DNA from 2 places in the Kitasatospora sp. SC0581 genome. Region 2 is predicted to be linked to the other one. Evidence: predicted binding sites of a transcription regulator. Region 2 holds the regulator's gene; the other holds the start of a gene.
The links. Region 2 encodes HrcA, which represses chaperone genes, less so after heat shock. Its sites were predicted from a motif close to TTNGCACTCNGNNNNNCNGAGTGCNAA; they were not measured.
Positions count from the first base shown of each region.

Region 1 (9,929 bases), on a different contig from region 2:
CTACGATCCGCTGCGCCCGCCACCGGGGGCAGCCGGGAAGGTTCGCTGTGCCCGCCACCTCCACCACCGACCCCCTCCAGCGCGAACGCGACCACCTGGCCGCCTCCCGGGCCGCGCTGCGCGCGATGCGCGAGGACGTCGAGTCGCTCGACATCCGCGACGTGACCGGCACCTGGGTCACCGCCCTCGTGCTCCAGAACCAGATCGAGGCCAGGATCGCCGCCCTGGCCGACCTCTCGCACACCCCGCTGTTCTTCGGCCGCCTCGACTACCTGCACGCGATCAGCGAGGAGCTGAGCGAGGGCAGCGGCGGCGAGAGCTTCTACATCGGCCGCCGGCACGTCCACGACGCCGACGGCGACCCGATGGTGATCGACTGGCGCGCGCCGGTCTCCCAGCCGTTCTACCGGGCCAGCCGCACCGACCCGATGGACGTCGACCGCCGCCGCCGCTTCGGCTACACCGGCGGCGAGCTCACCGCCTACGAGGACGAGCACCTCAGCGACCCGGCCGAGACCGATTCCGCCTCCGCGCTGCTGGCCGCCGAGATCGAGAAGCCCCGCGTCGGCCCGATGCGCGACATCGTCGCCACCATCCAGCCCGAGCAGGACGAGATCGTCCGCTCGGACATCACGGGCACCATCTGCGTCCAGGGGGCGCCCGGCACCGGGAAGACCGCCGTCGGCCTGCACCGCGTCGCGTACCTGCTGTACGCGCACCGCGAGCGCCTGGCCCGGACCGGCACCCTGGTGATCGGGCCGAACAACGCCTTCCTCTCCTACATCGAGCAGGTGCTCCCGGCCCTCGGCGAGCTGGAGGTCGCCCAGGCCACCGTGCAGCAGCTGGTCGGGCACGTCGAGGTGAGGGGCGAGGACGACCCGGAGGCGGCCCGGCTGAAGGGCGACGCCCGGATGGCCGAGGTGCTGCGCCGGGCGGTGCGGTCGGGCATCGCGCTGCCCACCGAGCCCTGCGTGGTGGTCCGCGGCTCCCGCCGCTGGCGCGTACCGGTGTACGAACTGGTCGAGATCATCGAGGAGTTGAAGGGCCGCGAGACCCGCTACGGCGCGGCCAGGGACGCCCTGCCGCAGCGCATCGCGCACGCCGTGCTGCTGAAGATGGAGCAGGGCGGCGAGGCCCCGGACGACCGGGTGCAGGACGCGGTGGCCCGCAACAGCGCCGTCAAGGCGGTGGTCAAGGAGTGCTGGCCGGCCGTCGACCCGGCGAAGCTGGTCCTGCGGCTGCTCTCCGAGCCGGAGTTCCTGGCCGCCTGCGCCGAGGGCGTGCTGACGCCCGAGGAGCAGCGGGCGGTGCTGTGGCCCAAGCCCGGCCGCTCGGTGAAGACCGCCCGCTGGACGGCGGCCGACGCCGTCCTGGTCGACGAGGCCACCGACCTGGTGCAGCGCACCCCCTCGCTCGGGCACGTGGTGCTGGACGAGGCCCAGGACCTCTCCCCGATGCAGTACCGCGCGGTCGGCCGCCGCTGCACCACCGGATCGGCGACCGTCCTCGGCGACCTCGCCCAGGGCACCACCCCGTGGGCGACGGCGAGTTGGCCGGAGGCGCTGCGCCACCTGGGCAAGCCGCAGGCGCACATCGAGGAGCTGACCAAGGGCTTCCGGGTGCCGGAGGAGGTCATCGCGTACGCCTCCCGGCTGCTCCCGGCGATCGCCCCCGGCCTGGCCCCGGCCTCCTCGGTCCGTGAGGCGCCCGGTTCGCTGACGATCCGCCGGATCGCGGACGGCGCCGCGGAGGGCGACACGGACACGGACGGCGGCACGACCGGCGACGCGGCCGGCACGGAGGCGGTCCTGGCCGCCTGCCGGGAGGCGCTGGAGCACGAGGGCTCGACCGGCCTGATCGCCGCCGACGCCCGCGTCCCGCGGCTCGCCGAGGCGCTGACCGCGGCCGGCCTGCCGTACCTCTCCCCCGGCGACGAGACTAGCGCGGAGGCCCGGCTCACCCTCGTCCCGGCCTCGCTGGCCAAGGGTCTGGAGTACGACTACGTGGTGCTGGACGAGCCGGCCGCGGTGGTCGCCGGGGAGCCGGACGAGCGGACCGGCCTGCGGCGGCTGTACGTGGCGCTGACCCGTGCGGTCTCCGGGCTGACGGTGCTGCACCGCGAGCCGCTGCCGGAGCAGCTGCGGTAGTGCGCGGAAGGGCCGGTCCGCGGACCGGCCCTTCCGTACGAACGCCCGTACCGGCGCACCCGCGCTCAGGCGTCGATCAGCGCCCGCCACTCGGCGACCTTGGCCGCGTCCACCGGCGTCCGCCAGCCGTCGACCCGCACCGCGCCGCCGACGTGGAAGGCGTCGAAGCCCTCCGCCCGCAGCTCCTTCAGGTGCTCGGCCCGCAGGCCGCCGCCGATCAGGATCCGCTGCCGGTACCCGGGCTCGCCGGCCCGGGCCAGCTCGGCCGACAGCACCTCGCGCCCGGCGTCCACCCCGGCGGCCGCGCCGGAGGTGAGGAAGGTGTCCAGGCCGGGCAGCCCGCCGACGGCGGCCCGCAGGGCGGCCCGGTCGGCGCTGTGGTCGATCGCCCGGTGGAAGGTCCAGCGGCAGCCGGCGATCGCCTCGGCGACGGCCGTGGTGGCGGCCAGGTCGACGGCGCCGTCGGCGTCAAGGAAGCCGAGCACGAACTCCTCGGCCCCCTCGGCGCGCAGCGCGGCGGCCCGGGCGCACAGCCCGTCCACGTCGCCGGGGGCGAAGCCGTCCCGGATCCGCAGCATGACCCGCAGCGGGATGCCGACGGCGGCCCGGATCCGGCCGAAGTCCTCGACAGACGGGGTGAGCCCGTCGGCGGCCATGTCGGTGACCAGTTCGAGCCGGTCGGCGCCGCCCGACTCGGCGGCCTGGGCGTCCTGGGGCGTCAGCGCGATGACTTCGAAAATTGGTCTAGACATATTCGACAGCCTGCCACATCGGCCCGCCCCCGGAAACTCCCAGGGGGCCGTTCCGGTCACGCCGGAACGGCCCCCCGAACCTCCCGGTCACGCCGGACCGTGGACCGCCCCGATCGCACCGGACGCCCCGGCCGCCTCCGACCGGCCGAACCGGTGCACCGCCACCGCCACCAGCACCAGCGCGGCCACCGACGGCCCCACCGCCGGCAGCAGCTGCGAGACCCCGCCGGACCCGCGCCAGATGTTGAACAGGCAGCCCGGCCCGGCCAGCACCAGCGCCGCCACCCCCGCCGCCGTCGGCGCCACCCGCCCGCGCAGCCCGGCGAAGGTCAGCAGCAGCGGGACGACCAGCATCACCACGAACCACACCAGGTCCAGCGGGAAGGTGGTGTCGTCCCAGCTCTGGGCCGCCTCCAGCAGCCCGCCCACGGCCCCCGAGGCCAGCACCAGACCGGCCGCGCGCAGGCCCGGCCGGGGCAGCAGGTCCGTCGGCGCCGCCGCCAGCAGCAGCGCGGCCAGCACCAGCGGCAGCGTGGCCATCGCGATGTAGCCGCTCCACCACAGGTCGAAGGAGGAGGACCAGACGGCGTCCGCCAGGTTGTAGAGCCCCACCGCCCCCAGGACCAGCGCGCTGCCCCGCACCGCCGTCCAGCGCCCCAGCAGCCCCGCCACCAGGAGCAGCACGGCGGCCACCGGCGGGCAGAACGACGAGAAGTAGGCGCCGTACGAGTCGTCCCAGGAGAGCAGGTTGGCGATCCGGTGCGCGGTGGTCAGCCAGGCCACCAGCGTGGCGCCGGCCACCGCCCCGGCGAGCATCGGCGCGACCACCGCGAGCAGCCGCCCGGCCGCCGTGGCGCCGGTCAGCCCGAGCCGCACCCGCAGCCCGTACACCGCCAGGCCGAGGACCTCCCGGGCGACCGCCGGCCGGCTGCCCGCCGCCGTCGTGTCGGCGAACACCTCGGCCAGCTCCTCGCCGCGCTCGCGGCGGTACGGCTCCGGGTAGAGCTGGAGCGCGGCCCGCAGCACCGCCGAGGGCCCAGCGCCGATCACCGGTGTGGTCATGAGAGGCCTCCCCCCGCCGCGGGCCGCCCCTGCGACCCGGTCTTGCCCGGCAGCATCGACCGGATCCTGGTCAGCCGGCGCTCGGCCTCGGTGGCGACCGCCCGCAGCCGCTCCGCCTCGGCGGCCAGCGCCTCGCGGCCGGCGGCGGTCAGCGCGTAGCTGCGCCGGGCCCGGCCGTCCACCACCTCCTCGGCGGCGACCTCGATCAGGCCCTGGCCCAGCAGCCGGTCGAGCGCCCCGTAGAGCGTGCCGGTGCGCATCTTGACCCGGCCGTCGGAGATCGCGGCGATCTCCTGGATGAGCGCGTAGCCGTGCCGCGGGGCGTCGGCCAGCGCGGTGAGCAGCAGCAGCGTGGGCTCCTGCATGGAGCGTTCTGTCATACGACTACATATATCGTCAACCTACCTATAGGTCCAGCGCCCACTCCCCCGGGCCCGGCACCCGGCCGGGCCGCCACAATGGTCGCCATGCCGACCACCGAGGACGCCCCGCCCACCGAGGAACCGCTCACCGACGCGCCCGCCGAGGGCCCGCTCGCCGACCCGCCCACCGACGACCTGCTCGCCGCCTGGACCGCCCTGCTGCACCGCTGCGGGGCCGCCGTCGACCCCGAGCCGTACGGCCGGGAGCTGCTGCGCCGCTGGTCGGAGCCGCAGCGCCGCTACCACACCGCCGCACACCTGCGCGCGGTGCTGGGCCTGGTCGACGAGCTGGCCGGGCACGCCGCCGACCCGGAGGCCGTCCGCCTCGCGGCCTGGTTCCACGACGCCGTCTACCGCCCCGACCGCACCGAGAACGAGGAGCGCAGCGCCGCCCTGGCCGTCCGCGCGCTGACCGCCGCCGGGCTGCCCGCCGAGCGGGTCGCCGAGGTCGAGCGCCTCGTGCTGCTCACCGTCGGCCACGACCCCGCCCCCGGCGACCGCGACGGCGAGGTGCTCTGCGACGCGGACCTCGCCGTCCTCGGCGGCTCCCCCGGGGCGTACGCGGCGTACGCGGCCGCGGTCCGCGAGGAGTACGGCTTCGTCCCCGCGCCGGACTTCGCGGCCGGCCGGGCCGCCGTCCTGCGCCACCTGCTCGCCCTGCCGGACCTCTACCGCACCCCGGCCGCCCGCGAGCGCTTCACCGCGGCCGCCCGCGCCAACCTGACCGCGGAGCTCGGCACCCTCTGAGGCCCGTCAGCCCCACCGCCCGCGCACCCGGTCCGTGACGGCCACGCCCCCCGTCACGGCCAGGACCCGCCCGGCCACGGCCCACCACGCGTCGTGGCCGGCCCCCGCCGCCTCCAGCACGGCCCACCACAGCCCGAGCCCGCAGCACCCGCCCGCCACACCCCACACCCAGCGCCTCATGCGCGCACCGTACCCACCCGCGCACCACCCCCGGAAGGCACCCCCGGCCCCGAGCCGGCCGGGCTAGGCGAGCTTCCCCACCGGCGCCACCACCGCGCCCTGCTTGCCGCACACCCAGTGCGGCTCCGGCCCCAGCTCGGGCTCCACGCTCAGCGCGTGCGGGTCCCCGTCGGCCGCGCACCCGGTGCACAGCGGCCAGCGCCCGTACGCCTCCAGCAGCGCGTCCTGGACGTCCTGGGCGACCAGCCCGAGCACGTACTCGGTGCCGTCCGGCCACTGCTCCAGCCACCAGCGGCGGTGCGTCACGGCCTGCTCCACCAGCGAGACGACGGCGGCGTCCGCCACGTCCCGCGCGGTGAGGTCGGCCAGGATCAGTGCCCGCGCGTTGTGCAGGGCGGTCTCGATGTCGTCGGAAGCCATCCGTCCATTCTCCGTCCACCCGGCCGAACGCCGAAACGCCCGGACGTCCGAACGCCCGGGCCCCGGAACTTCCGGACGCCGCCGGACGCCGAAACGCCGTGTGGGCGGCCCCCCGAAGGGAGCCGCCCACACGGACGAGGAACCAGCCGATCCGATCGAAGCGATCAGGATCAGAAGTCCATGTCACCGCCCGGCATGCCGCCGCCGGCGGCCGCGGCGGCCTTCTCCGGCTTGTCGGCGATGACGGCCTCGGTGGTCAGGAACAGCGCCGCGATGGAGGCGGCGTTCTGCAGCGCGGAGCGGGTCACCTTGGCCGGGTCGATGATGCCCTCGGCGATCAGGTCGACGTAGGTGTTGGTGGCCGCGTTCAGGCCGTGACCGGCGGGGAGGTTGCGCACCTTCTCCACCACGACGCCACCCTCCAGGCCGGCGTTGGTCGCGATCTGCTTGATCGGGGCCTCCAGCGCGACCTTGACGATGTTGGCACCGGTGGCCTCGTCGCCCTCCAGCTCCAGCTTGTCGAAGGCGACACCGGCCTGCAGCAGGGCGACGCCACCACCGGCGACGATGCCCTCCTCGACGGCGGCCTTGGCGTTGCGGACGGCGTCCTCGATGCGGTGCTTGCGCTCCTTGAGCTCCACCTCGGTGGCCGCGCCGGCCTTGATGACGGCCACGCCGCCGGCCAGCTTGGCGAGGCGCTCCTGGAGCTTCTCGCGGTCGTAGTCCGAGTCGCTGTTCTCGATCTCGGCGCGGATCTGGTTCACGCGGCCCGCGACCTGCTCGCTGTCGCCACCACCGTCGACGATGGTGGTCTCGTCCTTGGTGATGACCACCTTGCGGGCGGTGCCCAGCAGGTCGATGCCGGCGTTCTCCAGCTTGAGGCCGACCTCCTCGGAGATCACGGTGCCACCGGTGAGGATGGCGATGTCGCCGAGCATGGCCTTGCGGCGGTCACCGAAGCCCGGGGCCTTGACGGCGACGGACTTGAAGGTGCCACGGATCTTGTTCACGACCAGGGTCGACAGGGCCTCGCCCTCGACGTCCTCGGCGATGATGACCAGCGGCTTGCCGCTCTGCATGACCTTCTCCAGCAGCGGGAGCAGGTCCTTGACCGAGCCGATCTTGGAGTTGGCGATGAGGATGTACGGGTCCTCGAACGTCGCCTCCATCCGCTCCAGGTCGGTGGCGAAGTAGGCGGAGATGTAGCCCTTGTCGAAGCGCATGCCCTCGGTGAGCTCGAGCTCCAGACCGAAGGTGTTGCTCTCCTCGACGGTGATGACGCCTTCCTTGCCGACCTTGTCCATGGCCTCGGCGATGAGCTCGCCGATCTGGGTGTCAGCGGCGGAGATGGAGGCGGTGGAGGCGATCTGCTCCTTGGTCTCCACGTCCTTGGCCTGGGCCAGCAGCTGGTCGGAGACGGCCGCGACGGCCTTCTCGATGCCGCGCTTCAGGGCCATCGGGTTGGCGCCGGCGGCGACGTTGCGCAGACCCTCGCGAACCAGGGCCTGGGCGAGCACGGTGGCGGTGGTGGTGCCGTCACCCGCGACGTCGTCCGTCTTCTTGGCGACCTCCTTGACGAGCTCCGCACCGATCTTCTCGTACGGGTCCTCGAGCTCGATCTCCTTGGCGATGGAGACACCGTCGTTGGTGATCGTGGGGGCGCCCCACTTCTTCTCCAGCACGACGTTGCGGCCCTTGGGGCCGAGCGTGACCTTCACGGCGTCGGCGAGCTGGTTCATGCCACGCTCAAGGCCGCGGCGAGCTTCCTCATCAAAGGCGATGATCTTGGCCATCTGAAGTGGTCCTCCGGGACACGGTCGACTGCTCGGACCAAGGGGTGCCCGCGACGGACGGCCCTGGTGTGCGGGGGTCCATTCCCCTACCGCTCCCGGGGGCCTCACCGACCCGGTCCGCTGTCACTCTCACGCTGTGAGTGCTAACGCCAATGATTAGCACTCCGGGTGGTCGAGTGCAAGCCCAATCGACGATCCGCGAGCCGTCGCCGGAGCCCCGCCCGAGCCCCGGCGGAGCCGCGTCGGGGAACGCCGACGGGCCCGTACGACACGCGTCGCACGGGCCCGTCGAGAAGCGAGTGGTCACCAGCCGTAGGGCCGCGCCGAGCTCCTGGAGTCGGAAGGGGTCAGACCGCCGCGCGGACCATGTCCGCCTGCGGGCCCTTCTGTCCCTGGGAGATCTCGAACTCGACCCGCTGGCCCTCCTCGAGGGTGCGGTAGCCGTCCATCTGGATCGCGCTGTAGTGGACGAAGACGTCCGCACCACCGTCGACCGCGATGAAGCCGTAGCCCTTCTCCGCGTTGAACCACTTGACGGTGCCCTGAGCCATTCCGAACTCCCCTAGTGCTGTGCTGGCCCTTCACGTGCCCGCAGGTCGCGGGCCCGGGTTGGTTGAAGGCCGGCCCGGGGAACCCCCCCTGGGCGCAGCCGTGCACGCCGCAACCATCCGCGCGGAACGCCGGGCGGCCTCCGGTGAGCGGGTGATTGCGTCGACCGCCGCTGAATGTATCCGGATCGACGCCCTCTGCAACAGGGCCAACCGCCGGTAATTCCGCCAAGGCGTCAAGGGACAGGACGGATCGAATCGGAATAATCTCGGCATTCCACGCCGGACATAGCGGACGAATTACTCAAATGCCCGCGCGAATTCTGACATCTGCCTGACATGTTTCACGGTCCGCCCCCGACGGCCGGACGCCCCCGGGCCGAGCACTGCGGGGGCCGAAAGGGAAACCCTGTTCCCAGCCGAGCCACACTCTACTCCGACTCGACCCGGAAATATTCCCGCCGGAATGCGAGCGGTCGCCCGCGCATACGGAGAACGGATTTCCGTACGCGCGGGCGACCGCGGGTTCTGCTTTGTCGGCTCAGCAGCCGCCGGCCACCGCCGGGATGATCGAGACGCTGGCGCCGTCCTTGATCTCGGTCGCCAGACCCTCGGCGAAGCGCACGTCGTCGTCGTTCACGTAGACGTTCACGAAGCGGCGCAGCTTGCCGGTGTCGTCCAGGATGCGGGCCGCGATGCCCGCGTGGTTCTTCTCCAGGTCGGCGACGACCTCGGCCAGGGTGGCACCCTCGGCGGTCACCTCGGCGGCGCCGTCGGTGTAGGTGCGCAGGATGGTGGGGATGCGGACGGTGGCGCTCATGACTCTCCTAGCGGGGGCGGGGCCTATCGGGTGGTTCAGGCGGACACGAGGCCGGCGGCGCGGAACGAGTCCAGCGTCGGGCGGATGACGGCGGTCATCCCGGAATCGGAGACGGCGTCCAGGGTCTTCAGCCCGTCGCCGGTGTTGATCGCGACGGTCTCCTTGGCCGGGTCCAGCTGCCCGGTCTCGACCAGCTTCTTCAGCACGCCGACGGTCACCCCGCCCGCGGTCTCGGCGAAGATCCCCTCGGTCCGCGCCAGCAGCCGGATCGCCGCCACGACCTCGGCGTCCGTGACGTCCTCCACCGCGCCACCGGTACGGCGGGCGATGTCCAGCACGTACGGGCCGTCGGCCGGGTTGCCGATCGCCAGCGACTTGGCGATGGTGTCCGGCTTCACCGGCTTGATCACGTCCCGGCCGGCCTTGAACGCGGCCGACACCGGCGAGCAGCCCTCCGCCTGGGCGCCGAAGACCTTGTACGGCCGGTCCTCGACCAGGCCGAGCCTGATCAGCTCCTGGAGCCCCTTGTCGATCTTCGTCAGCTGCGAGCCCGAGGCGATCGGGATCACGATCTGCTCCGGCAGCCGCCAGCCGAGCTGCTCGCAGATCTCGTACGCCAGCGTCTTGGAGCCCTCGCCGTAGTACGGCCGCAGGTTCACGTTGACGAAGCCCCAGCCCTCGCCGGCCGGGTCGCCGATCAGCTCCGAGCAGAAGCGGTTCACGTCGTCGTAGTTGCCCTCGATGCCGACCAGCTCGCCGCCGTACACCCCGGCCATGACGACCTTGCCCTGCTCCAGGTCGTGCGGGATGAACACGCAGGACCGGAACCCGGCCCGGGCCGCCGCCGCACCCACCGCGCCGGCCAGGTTGCCGGTGGAGGAGCAGGACAGCGTGGTGTAGCCGAACGCCCGGGCCGCCTCGATCGCACACGCGACCACCCGGTCCTTGAACGAGTGCGTCGGGTTCCCGGAGTCGTCCTTGACGTGCAGCTGGGCGGTGAAACCGAGCTCCCGGCCCAGGTTGTCCGCCTTCACCAGC
Region 1 is NZ_JBLRWA010000013.1:175,069-184,997, forward strand. It holds gene ACLWS4_RS21490 (HelD family protein) at 48-2,147, shown strand; gene ACLWS4_RS21495 (copper homeostasis protein CutC) at 2,213-2,899, opposite strand; gene ACLWS4_RS21500 (hypothetical protein) at 2,987-3,961, opposite strand; gene ACLWS4_RS21505 (PadR family transcriptional regulator) at 3,958-4,341, opposite strand; gene ACLWS4_RS21510 (hypothetical protein) at 4,420-5,130, shown strand; gene ACLWS4_RS21515 (hypothetical protein) at 5,137-5,310, opposite strand; gene ACLWS4_RS21520 (hypothetical protein) at 5,374-5,730, opposite strand; gene groL (chaperonin GroEL) at 5,901-7,523, opposite strand; gene ACLWS4_RS21530 (cold-shock protein) at 7,871-8,074, opposite strand; gene ACLWS4_RS21535 (MoaD/ThiS family protein) at 8,613-8,891, opposite strand; gene thrC (threonine synthase) at 8,927-9,929, opposite strand, start outside.
Region 1: a site for HrcA is predicted at 7,680-7,706, ahead of groL (chaperonin GroEL). Genes of this name have one in related genera too.

Region 2 (9,929 bases):
CCTCGCCGTCCGCCTTCCGGGCCTTCGGCTCGTCCTCCTCCCCGCCGAGCGGGCGCCCGGCCCGCTGCGGCCCGAACGGGGAGGGCGTGTCGGCGGCCAGCGTGACCAGGTGGGGGCGGCAGCCGTTCGGGAAGGACAGGTCGAAGACGTGCGCGTCGTAGACCGGGTCGAAGTTGCGCACCGACAGGAAGGCCAGGTAGCGGCCGTCCGCGGTGAAGGAGGGCGAGGTGTCCACGAAGCGCGGCTGGGTGACCTCGCCGACCGTCCGGGTCGCCAGGTCGGCCAGCACGATCTGGCGCAGCGAGTGCGGGCCCATCCCGCGCACCGGGCGCGACCAGGCCAGCCAGGCCGAATCCGGGCTGAAGGCCGGGGTGCCGGGCTCGCCGTCGGCGCTGCGGTCCAGCTCGTGCACGGCGCCGTCGGCGAGCGTCACCAGCAGCACCCGGCCGTCGTGCGCGCCGAGCGCGGCCTGCTTGCCGTCCGGGGAGACCGTCAGCGCGTTGACCCGGCCGAGCCGCCCCGCGGCCAGCCGGCGGCGCTCGGCGCCGTGCAGGTCGGGGGCGAACTCCAGGGCGTCCCCGCCCTCGGCGTCGGACACCCAGAGCACGCCCTGGGCGCCGTCCTCGCCGGGCACCACCCGGGCCAGCCGCCCGCGCACGCCCGGGGTCTCGTCCAGCACCCGGGCCGGGCCCTCGCGGTGGGTCAGCCAGTGCACGCCGCCGCGCACCACCACGGCGCTGCCCCGGCCGGTGCGGTCGGGGGCGACGGAGTCCAGCCAGTGCGCGGCGGGCACCGGGCGGGGGCGGCGCCCGGCCCGCGGGCCGGCCAGCCGGACGTCCAGCCGGCGCGGCTCGGCGCCCGCCAGGTCGTCCAGCAGCCAGAGGTCGCCGGCCCGGTGGAAGACCACCCGGGTGCCGTCGGTGCCGGCGCCCCGGGCGTAGAAGCCGTCCGGGTCGGTGCTGTGGCGGCGCAGGTCGGTGCCGTCCGGGCGGCTGGACCACAGCTCGCCGACACCCTCGTGGTCGGACAGGAAGGCGATCCGGTCCCCGACCCACAGCGGGGAGTCCAGCTGCCCGTCCAGCTCCGCGTGGACCCGGGCGAACTCCTCCCGGCCGAGCCACAGCTTTCCGGCCCGCCCGCCCCGGTACCGCTTCCACCAGGCCGGATCGCGGCCGTTGACGCTGCTCAGCAGCACCCGGTCGCCGCCCGGCTCGAAGGCGAGCCCGCCGACCGGCCCGTACGGCAGCCGCTGCGGCTCGCCGCCGTCCAGCGGCACGGCGTGCGCCCAGGTGCGGCGCAAGCTGGCCTCGCCGGCCCCGGTGGCGGCGATCGGACGGCCGTCGGCGGTCCAGCCCAGCACCCGGGTCTGGTGGCTGCCCCAGTGGGTGAGCCGGCGCGAGGGGCCGCCGTCCACCGGCACCACGTGCACCTCGGGGGCGCCGTCCCGGGTGGAGGTGAAGGCGAGGTGCCGCCCGTCCGGGGAGAACCTCGGGTGGTGGACCGGCAGGTGGTCCGCCGTCAGCCGCCAGGCCCGGCCGCCGTCCAGCGGGGCGAGCCAGAGGTCGTCCTCGGCGACGAAGGCGAGCAGGTCGCCGTGCAGGTGGGGATGGCGAAGGTAGGCGCCCGCCGAGGAGTTCGGGGAGGTGCTCTGGGAGTCCGTCACCCGGCCAGCCTAGGCAGGTACACGGACCGTCCGCGCCGTTTTTCCCAGACTCCCGGCGCCGTCCGCGGGCGGCCGTGCCGCGGTCGCCGCCGGGGTGTACGGGGGCGCGCCGAGGGGCGCGCCGACGGCCTGCCGGGGGTGCGCCCGGGGTGCTACGACCAGCGGCCGGTGCGCCCGAGCAGCAGCGCGCCGGCGGCCACCCCGGCGGTGGAGGTGCGCAGCACCGAGGGGCCCAGCCGGTACGGCCCGGCGCCCGCCCCGGCGAAGGCCGCCAGCTCCTCCGGGGAGACCCCGCCCTCCGGGCCGACCACCAGGACGATGTCCCCGCCCTCCGGCAGCACGGCGTGCGCCAGCGGTTCGGCGCCCTCCTCGTGCAGCACGGCGGCGAACGCGGCCCCCGCCAGGACGGGCGCCAGCTGCCGGGTGGTCATCGGCTCGCGGACCTCGGGGAAGCGCAGCCGGCGGGACTGCTTGCCCGCCTCCCGCGCGGTGGCCCGCCACTTGGCGAGCGCCTTGGCGCCGCGCTCGCCCTTCCACTGGGTGATGCAGCGCGAGGCGGCCCACGGGATCACCACGTCCACGCCGACCTCGGTCATGGTCTCCACGGCCAGCTCGCCGCGGTCGCCCTTGGGCAGCGCCTGGACCACGACGATCCGCGGCGCGGGCTCCGGCTCGCGGCGCACGGCGGCGACCCGCACGTCGATCGCGTCCTTGCCGAGCACCTCGGCGACCGTGCCGTCCACGCCGAGCCCCAGCCCGTCGGCCAGGGTCACCGCCTCGCCCGGCTCCAGCCGCTTCACCGCGGCCGCGTGCCGCCCCTCCGGGCCGTCCAGGCGCACCACGGCCCCGGGCGCGGCGGCGGCGATCCGCTCGGTCTCGACGACGAAGACGGGCGCGGTCATGACGGGGAACCTCTTTCGTGCGGAAGTGGGACGGACACGCGAAAGGGGTGCCGGGGTCGTTGGCCCCCGGCACCCCTCCGCGGACGGCTACCGGCCGTTGAAGGCGTCCTTCAGCCGGGAGAAGAGGCCCTGCTGGCCCGGCGCGAACTGGCCGGACGGCCGCTCCTCGCCGCGCAGCACCGCGAGGCGGCGCAGCAGCTCCTCCTGCTCGGGGTCGAGCTTGCTGGGCGTCTTCACCTCGACGTGCACTATCAGGTCGCCCCGGCCGCCGCCGCGCAGGTGGGTGATGCCCCGGCCGTGCAGCGGGATCGACTGGCCGGACTGGGTGCCGGGCCGGATGTCGACCTCCTCCAGGCCGTCCAGGGTCTGCAGCGGCACCTGGGTGCCGAGCGCGGCCGCCGTCATCGGGATGGTGACGGTGCAGTGCAGGTCGTCCCCGCGCCGCTGGAAGATCGTGTGGGTGGTCTCGGCGATCTCGACGTACAGGTCACCGGCCGGGCCGCCGCCGGGGCCGACCTCGCCCTCGCCGGCCAGCTGGATCCGGGTGCCGTTGTCGACACCGGCCGGGATCTTGACGGTCAGCGTGCGGCGGGCGCGCACCCGGCCGTCGCCGGCGCACTCCGGGCACGGGGTCGGCACGACGGTGCCGAAGCCCTGGCACTGCGGGCAGGGGCGGGAGGTCATGACCTGGCCCAGGAAGGACCGGGTGACCTGGGAGACCTCGCCCTTGCCGCGGCACATGTCACAGGTCTGCGCCGAGGTGCCGGGGGCCGCGCCCTCGCCGCTGCACGTGGTGCAGGTGACGGCGGTGTCGACCTGGAGCTCCTTGGTGGTGCCGAAAGCGGCCTCCTCCAGGGTGATCTCCAGCCGGATCATGGCGTCCTGGCCCCGGCGGGTGCGCGAGCGCGGGCCGCGCTGGCCGGCCGCGGCGCCGAAGAAGGCGTCCATGATGTCGGAGAAGCCGAAGCCCGCCGCGCCGGCGCCGAAACCGCCCGCGCCGCCGCCCGGGGACAGCGGGTCCCCGCCGAGGTCGTAGACCTGGCGCTTCTGCGGATCGGAGAGCACCTCGTAAGCGGCGTTGATCTCCTTGAACCGCTCCTGCGTCTTCGGGTCCGGGTTGACGTCCGGGTGCAGTTCGCGCGCCAGGCGCCGGAACGCCTTCTTGATCTCGTCCTGCCCCGCATCCCGTCGGACGCCGAGTACCGCGTAGTAGTCCGTGGCCACCAAATGCTCCGCTTGTTCCGCCTGTAGTAGTGCTGCGACTGGTCACCGCCGCCGGATTTCCGACGGCGGCCTCTGCTAGGACTCGGCCAGGATCTGGCCCACGTACCGCGCCACCGCTCGCACCGCCCCCATTGTGCCCGGGTAGTCCATCCGGGTCGGACCGATCACACCCAGTTTCGCCACGCTCTCGTCGCCCGAACCGTAGCCGACCGAGACGATGGACGTGGAAGTCAGCCCCTCGTAGGTGTTCTCCCGCCCGATCCGGACCGTCATCGCGGCGTCCGCGGTCTCACCCAGGAGGCGGAGCAGGACGACCTGCTCCTCCAGGGCCTCCAGCACCGGCTGGATGCTGAGCGGGAAGTCGTGCCCGAAGCGGGTCAGGTTGGCCGTGCCGGCCAGCATGATCCGCTCCTCGTTCTGCTCGGCGAGCGTCTCGAACAGGGTCGCCAGGACCGTGCTGACGGTCGGCCGCTCGGCCGGTTCGAACTGCGCCGGCAGCTCCTCCAGCAGCCCCGGGACCTCCGGGAGGCGCCGGCCGGCGGCCCTCGCGTTGATCCGGGCCCGCAGGTCCGCCAGCACCGTCTCGCCGACCGGGCCCGGGCAGTCGACCATCCGCTGCTCGACCCGGCCGGTGTTGGTGATCAGCACCAGCATCACCTTGGCCGGGGCCAGCGCCACCAGCTCGATGTGCCGGACGGTGGAGCGCGTCAGCGAGGGGTACTGCACCACCGCGACCTGCCGGGTCAGCTGGGCGAGCAGCCGCACGGTGCGCGCGACCACGTCGTCCAGGTCGACCGCGCCGTCCAGGAAGTGCCGGATGGCCCGGCGCTCGGGGGCGCTCATCGGCTTGATCTCGGCGAGCTTGTCGACGAAGAGGCGGTACCCCTTGTCGGTCGGGATGCGGCCGGCGCTGGTGTGCGGCTGGTGGATGTAGCCCTCCTCCTCCAGCGCCGCCATGTCGTTGCGGACGGTCGCCGGCGAGACCCCGAGGTTGTGCCGTTCCACCAGGGCCTTGGAGCCGACCGGCTCCTCGGTGCCCACGTAGTCCTGCACGATCGCGCGGAGCACGGCGAGCTTGCGTTCGTCCAGCTGGCGGACCTCACCGGCCATGGGGCACGCACCTCCGTCTTCGCACGTTGTCCGACTGTGTCCCTTGCTGCTGCGGGCCGCTCCGGAGACCCTTGCCCTGGCACTCTGAACACGCGAGTGCCAAAACCGTACCTGCCAGTGTAAGGCCCGGGTCCTACGGCAGGAACGGCCGGACCGGGGTGATCCTCCCCGCAGTTCCGCTCACGGCCCGCGGGGCCCCGGCGGTTCGATCCTCCCGGCGCCGGGGTGGTGCCGGGAGGCCGTCCGGGTGGCAGCATCGAAAGCGACGGCGAATGGAGGAGCAAGCGATGTCGAGCTCGGGCCAGCACACCCGTTTCGCGCCGGACCGCGGCCTGACCGGCCGCATGGTCGCGACGATGTTCGTGATCGGGCTGCTGTACGTCGGTTTCACCGGCCTGCTGATCGCGCTGCTGCGCGGCGCCTGGCCACTGATCGTCCTGATCTCCGGCGGGCTGTTCGTGGCCCAGTTCTGGTTCAGCGACAAGATCACCGAACGGGCGATGGGCGCCCGCCAGGTGTCCCCGGAGCAGTTCCCCCAGCTGCACGGCACCATCGACCGGCTCTGCGCCCTGGCCGACATGCCCAAACCCCGCGTGGCGGTCGCCGACAACGACATGCCGAACGCCTTCGCCACCGGCCGCAACCCGCAGAACGCGGTGGTCTGCGTGACCACCGGGCTGCTGCGCCGGCTGGAGCCCGAGGAACTGGAGGGCGTCCTCGCCCACGAGCTGTCGCACGTCGCCCACCGGGACGTCGCGGTGATGACGATCGCCGGCTTCCTCGGCGTCCTCGCCGGGGCGATGACCCGGATCGCGATGTACGGCGGGTTCATGGGCGGCGGGCGCAACAACAACGACCAGAACGCGGCCGTCCTGGCGCTGATCATCCCGCTGGTGTCGGTCGTCGTCTACGCGATCAGCTTCCTGCTCACCCGGCTGCTGTCCCGCTACCGCGAACTCGCCGCCGACCGGGCCGCCGCCCAGCTCACCGGGCACCCCAGCGCCCTCGCCTCGGCGCTCACCAAGGTGACCGGGCAGATCGCGGCCATCCCCAGCAAGGACCTGCGCCAGGCCCAGCCGTACAACGCCTTCTACTTCGCCCCCGCGCTGAGCGCCCGGGAGGCCGCCTCGCAGCTGTTCTCCACCCACCCGAGCCTGGAGAAGCGGCTGGAGCAGCTGGCGAAGATCTCCGAGCAGCTCGGCCGCTGAGCCTCAGTTTTCGACCCGAGAGGACCGCCGTGGGAATCCTGGACGCCCTGTTCGGCCGCACCAAGCCCGTCAAGCCCGACCTCGACCAGCTGTTCGGCGTGCCGTCCGCCGCGCTCACCCTGGAGGCCGGGGCCGGGTTCACCCCCACCGGGCTCGGCTCGGTCTGCTTCGCGGCCGTCGAGGGCGCCGCCTTCGTCCAGGTCCAGCAGCAGGTCCGGGCGCTGCTGGACGCCGACACCGAGCGCGGCGGCGTCCCCGTGGAGGCCTCCAAGGACGGCTACGGCTACTCCTGGCTGCTCGCCCGGCACCGCCCCGAGGAACTGCCCGAACTGGTCAACGACCTGCACGCGGTCAACAGCGAGCTGGAGGCGAACGGCTTCGGGCCGCAGCTGCTCTGCTCGCTCGTCGGGTTCCGCGACCCGGACGGGCGGTCGCTGGCCCTCGTCTACCTCTACAAGCGGGGGACGTTCTACCCCTTCGCCCCGATGCCCGGCGGCGGGGAGCGGCGCGACAGTCCGCTGGAACTGCAGGTCAACGCGATGCTGGGGAACGACCTGCGGCTGGAGAAGGACCTGAGCCGCTGGTTCCCGGTCTGGGGCGCGCCGGGCCTCTGACGCACCGTCCGCCCTCCCTATGATCACCCGTATGCGCAGCCGCCAGTACGGACCCGACCTGACCCCGCCGTGGAAGAAGCAGGCCCCCGCCCCGGAGGTGCCCGCCGAGCGGGACCTGGTGGTCGAGGAGGCGGCGACCGGCTACTGCGGGGCCGTGGTGCGCTGCGAGAAGACCGCCGAAGGCTTCACCGTCACCCTGGAGGACCGGTTCGGCAAGCACCGGGTGTTCCCCCTGGTGCCGCGCGGCTTCCTGCTGGAGGGAAGGGTCGTCACCCTGGTCCGCCCGGCCGGCCCGGCCCCCGCCCGCACCCCGGGCCGCACCGCCTCCGGCTCCGTCGCCGTCCCCGGCGCCCGCGCCCGGGTCGCCCGCGAGTCCCGCATCTACGTCGAGGGCCGGCACGACGCGGAGCTGGTCGAACGGGTCTGGGGCGACGACCTGCGGATCGAGGGCGTGGTCGTCGAGTACCTGCGCGGCATCGACGACCTGCCCGCGATCGTCGCCGACTTCGCCCCCGGCCCCGGCCGCCGCCTCGGCGTCCTGGTCGACCACCTGCTCCCGGGCACGAAGGAGCACCGCATCGCCGCCCGGGTCACCGGCGACTCGGTGCTGGTCGTCGGCCACCCCTACATCGACATCTGGCAGGCCGTGAAGCCCTCCTCCGTCGGCATCCCCGCCTGGCCCGCCGTCCCCAGGGGCGAGGACTGGAAGGAGGGCACCTGCCGCCGCCTCGGCTGGCCGGTGGACACCCCCGCGGCCTGGAAGCACATCCTCTCGAAGGTCGACTCCTACAAGGACCTGGAGCCCGAACTCCTGGGCCGGGTCGAGGAACTGATCGACTTCACGGCCCTGCCGGAGTGACGGCGGGGAAAGTCGGCAGTCACCAGACTCACACCCATCGGATCCACAGGAACGGCCTCGCCGAAGAGGCTGGTCCGCTCGGAGAGGTGCGCACACGGTAAGCCCTCGGTCAGTCCACCAGGTCACGTACGACGGCGTCGGCCAGGAGGCGGCCCTGGAGGGTGAGGGTGGCGCGGCCCCGGGCGTAGGGGCCGGGGGCGAGGAGGCCGTCGGCGAGGTGGCGGTCGGCGGCCTCGCGGCCGGTGTCGGTGAGGAGGTCGAGGGGGATGCCGTCGACCAGGCGCAGCTCCAGCAGGATGCGTTCGACGCGGCGGTCCTCGTCGGCCAGCACCTCGCGGGCCAGGGCCGGGGTGCGGTGCTCGGCGAGGGCCCGGGCGTAGGCGGCGGGGTGCTTGGCGTTCCACCAGCGGACGCCGCCGACGTGGCTGTGGGCGCCGGGGCCGGCGCCCCACCAGTCGCCGCCGGTCCAGTAGAGCTCGTTGTGGCGGCAGCGGCCCTCGGGGGTGGTGGCCCAGTTGGAGACCTCGTACCAGGAGTAGCCGGCGGCGGCGAGCGCCTCCTCGGCGATCAGGTAGCGGTCGGCGTGCACGTCGTCGTCGATCATCGGCAGTTCGCCGCGCTTGACGCGGGCGGCGAGCCGGGTGCCCTCCTCGACGATCAGCGAGTACGCGGAGACGTGGTCGGGCCCGGCGCCGATGGCGGCGTCCAGGGAGGCCCGCCAGTCGTCGTCGGACTCGCCCGGGGTGCCGTAGATGAGGTCGAGGTTGACGTGTTCGAAGCCGGCCGCGCGGGCCTCGGCCACGCAGGCCTCGGGGCGGCCCGGGGTGTGGTGGCGGTCGAGCAGCTTCAGGACGTGCGGGCGGGCGCTCTGCATGCCGAAGGAGAGCCGGTTGTAGCCGCCCTCGCGCAGTTCGGCCAGGTACGCCGGGTCGACGGACTCCGGGTTGGCCTCGGTGGTGATCTCGGCGCCGTCGGCGAGCCCGAACTCCTCGCGGATCGCGGCGAGCATCTTGACCAGGTCGCGGGCGGGCAGCAGGGTCGGGGTGCCGCCGCCGAGGAAGACGGTGTGCACCGGCAGGTCGGCGGAGCCCAGCACCTTCCGGGCGTGGCGGATCTCGGCGACCACGTTGTCCGCGTAGGTCTCCTGGGAGGCGACGGCTCCGGAGGAGCGCAGCTCGGTGGCGGTGTAGGTGTTGAAGTCGCAGTAGCCGCAGCGGCTGGCGCAGTACGGCACGTGCAGGTAGAAGCCGAACGGCCGGTCGCCCAGCCCGTCGAGGGCGTGTGCGGGCAGGGAACCGTCGGACGGCACCGGATCGCCGTCGGGGAGTGCGGAGGGCATGAGCCCATTGTCCCGTACGGCCCGACCGAACCCGGCGGGCCGTACGGGGGCGGGGCCGGTCAGGCCTCGTTGGCGCCCGCGTACATGGCGGTGACCGCGTCGGCGTAGGTCCGCTCGACCACCGGGCGCTTGATCTTCAGGCTCGGGGTGAGCTCGCCGTGCTCGATGTCGAGGTCGCGCGGCAGCAGGTGGAACTTCTTGATCGTCTGCCAGCGCTGGAGGTCGCCGTTGACCCGCTTGACGAAGCCCTCGATCAGCTCGTGGACGGCCGGCTCGACGGCCAGCTCGGCGTAGGACTTCCCGGCCAGGCCGTGCTCGGCGGCCCACGGCAGCAGGACGGCCTCGTCCAGGCCGATCAGCGCGGTGCAGTAGTTGCGGCCGTTGCCGATCACCAGGATGTTGCTGACGAACGGGCAGACCGCCTTGAACTTGCCCTCGACCTCGCTGGGCGCCACGTACTTGCCGCCGGAGGTCTTGAACAGGTCCTTCTTGCGGTCGGTGATCCGCAGGAAGCCGTCCGGGCTGAGCTCGCCGATGTCCTCGGTGTGGAACCAGCCGTCCGGCTCCAGCACCTCGGCGGTCTTCTCCGGCAGGTTGTGGTAGCCGCGCATGACGCCGGGGCCGCGCAGCAGGATCTCGCCGTCCTCGGCGATCCGCACCTCGGTGCCGGGCAGCGGGCGGCCCACGGTGCCGATCCGCACGTCCTCGGCCCGGTTGACGCAGGAGCCGGCGCTGGTCTCGCTCAGGCCGTAGCCCTCCAGGATCGGCACCCCGGCGCCGATGAAGAAGTAGCCGATCTCCGGGGCGAGCGCGGCGCTGCCGGAGACCGCGCCGCGCAGCCGGCCGCCGAAGGCCGCCCGGATCTTCGCGTACACCAGTTTGTCGGCCAGCGCGTGCTGCACCCGCAGGCCGAGCGGGGCGCTCTCGGTGCCGGTGGCGATGCGGCTCTGCTGGACCGCCCGGGCGTGCTCGCGGGCGACCTTGGCCGCCCACAGGAAGATCTTGTACTT
Region 2 is NZ_JBLRWA010000002.1:36,614-46,542, reverse strand. It holds gene ACLWS4_RS03260 (S41 family peptidase) at 1-1,663, opposite strand, end outside; gene ACLWS4_RS03255 (16S rRNA (uracil(1498)-N(3))-methyltransferase) at 1,816-2,565, opposite strand; gene dnaJ (molecular chaperone DnaJ) at 2,653-3,789, opposite strand; gene hrcA (heat-inducible transcriptional repressor HrcA) at 3,865-4,899, opposite strand; gene htpX (zinc metalloprotease HtpX) at 5,187-6,107, shown strand; gene pspAB (PspA-associated protein PspAB) at 6,137-6,721, shown strand; gene ACLWS4_RS03230 (DUF3097 domain-containing protein) at 6,753-7,580, shown strand; gene hemW (radical SAM family heme chaperone HemW) at 7,690-8,919, opposite strand; gene ACLWS4_RS03220 (AMP-dependent synthetase/ligase) at 8,979-9,929, opposite strand, start outside.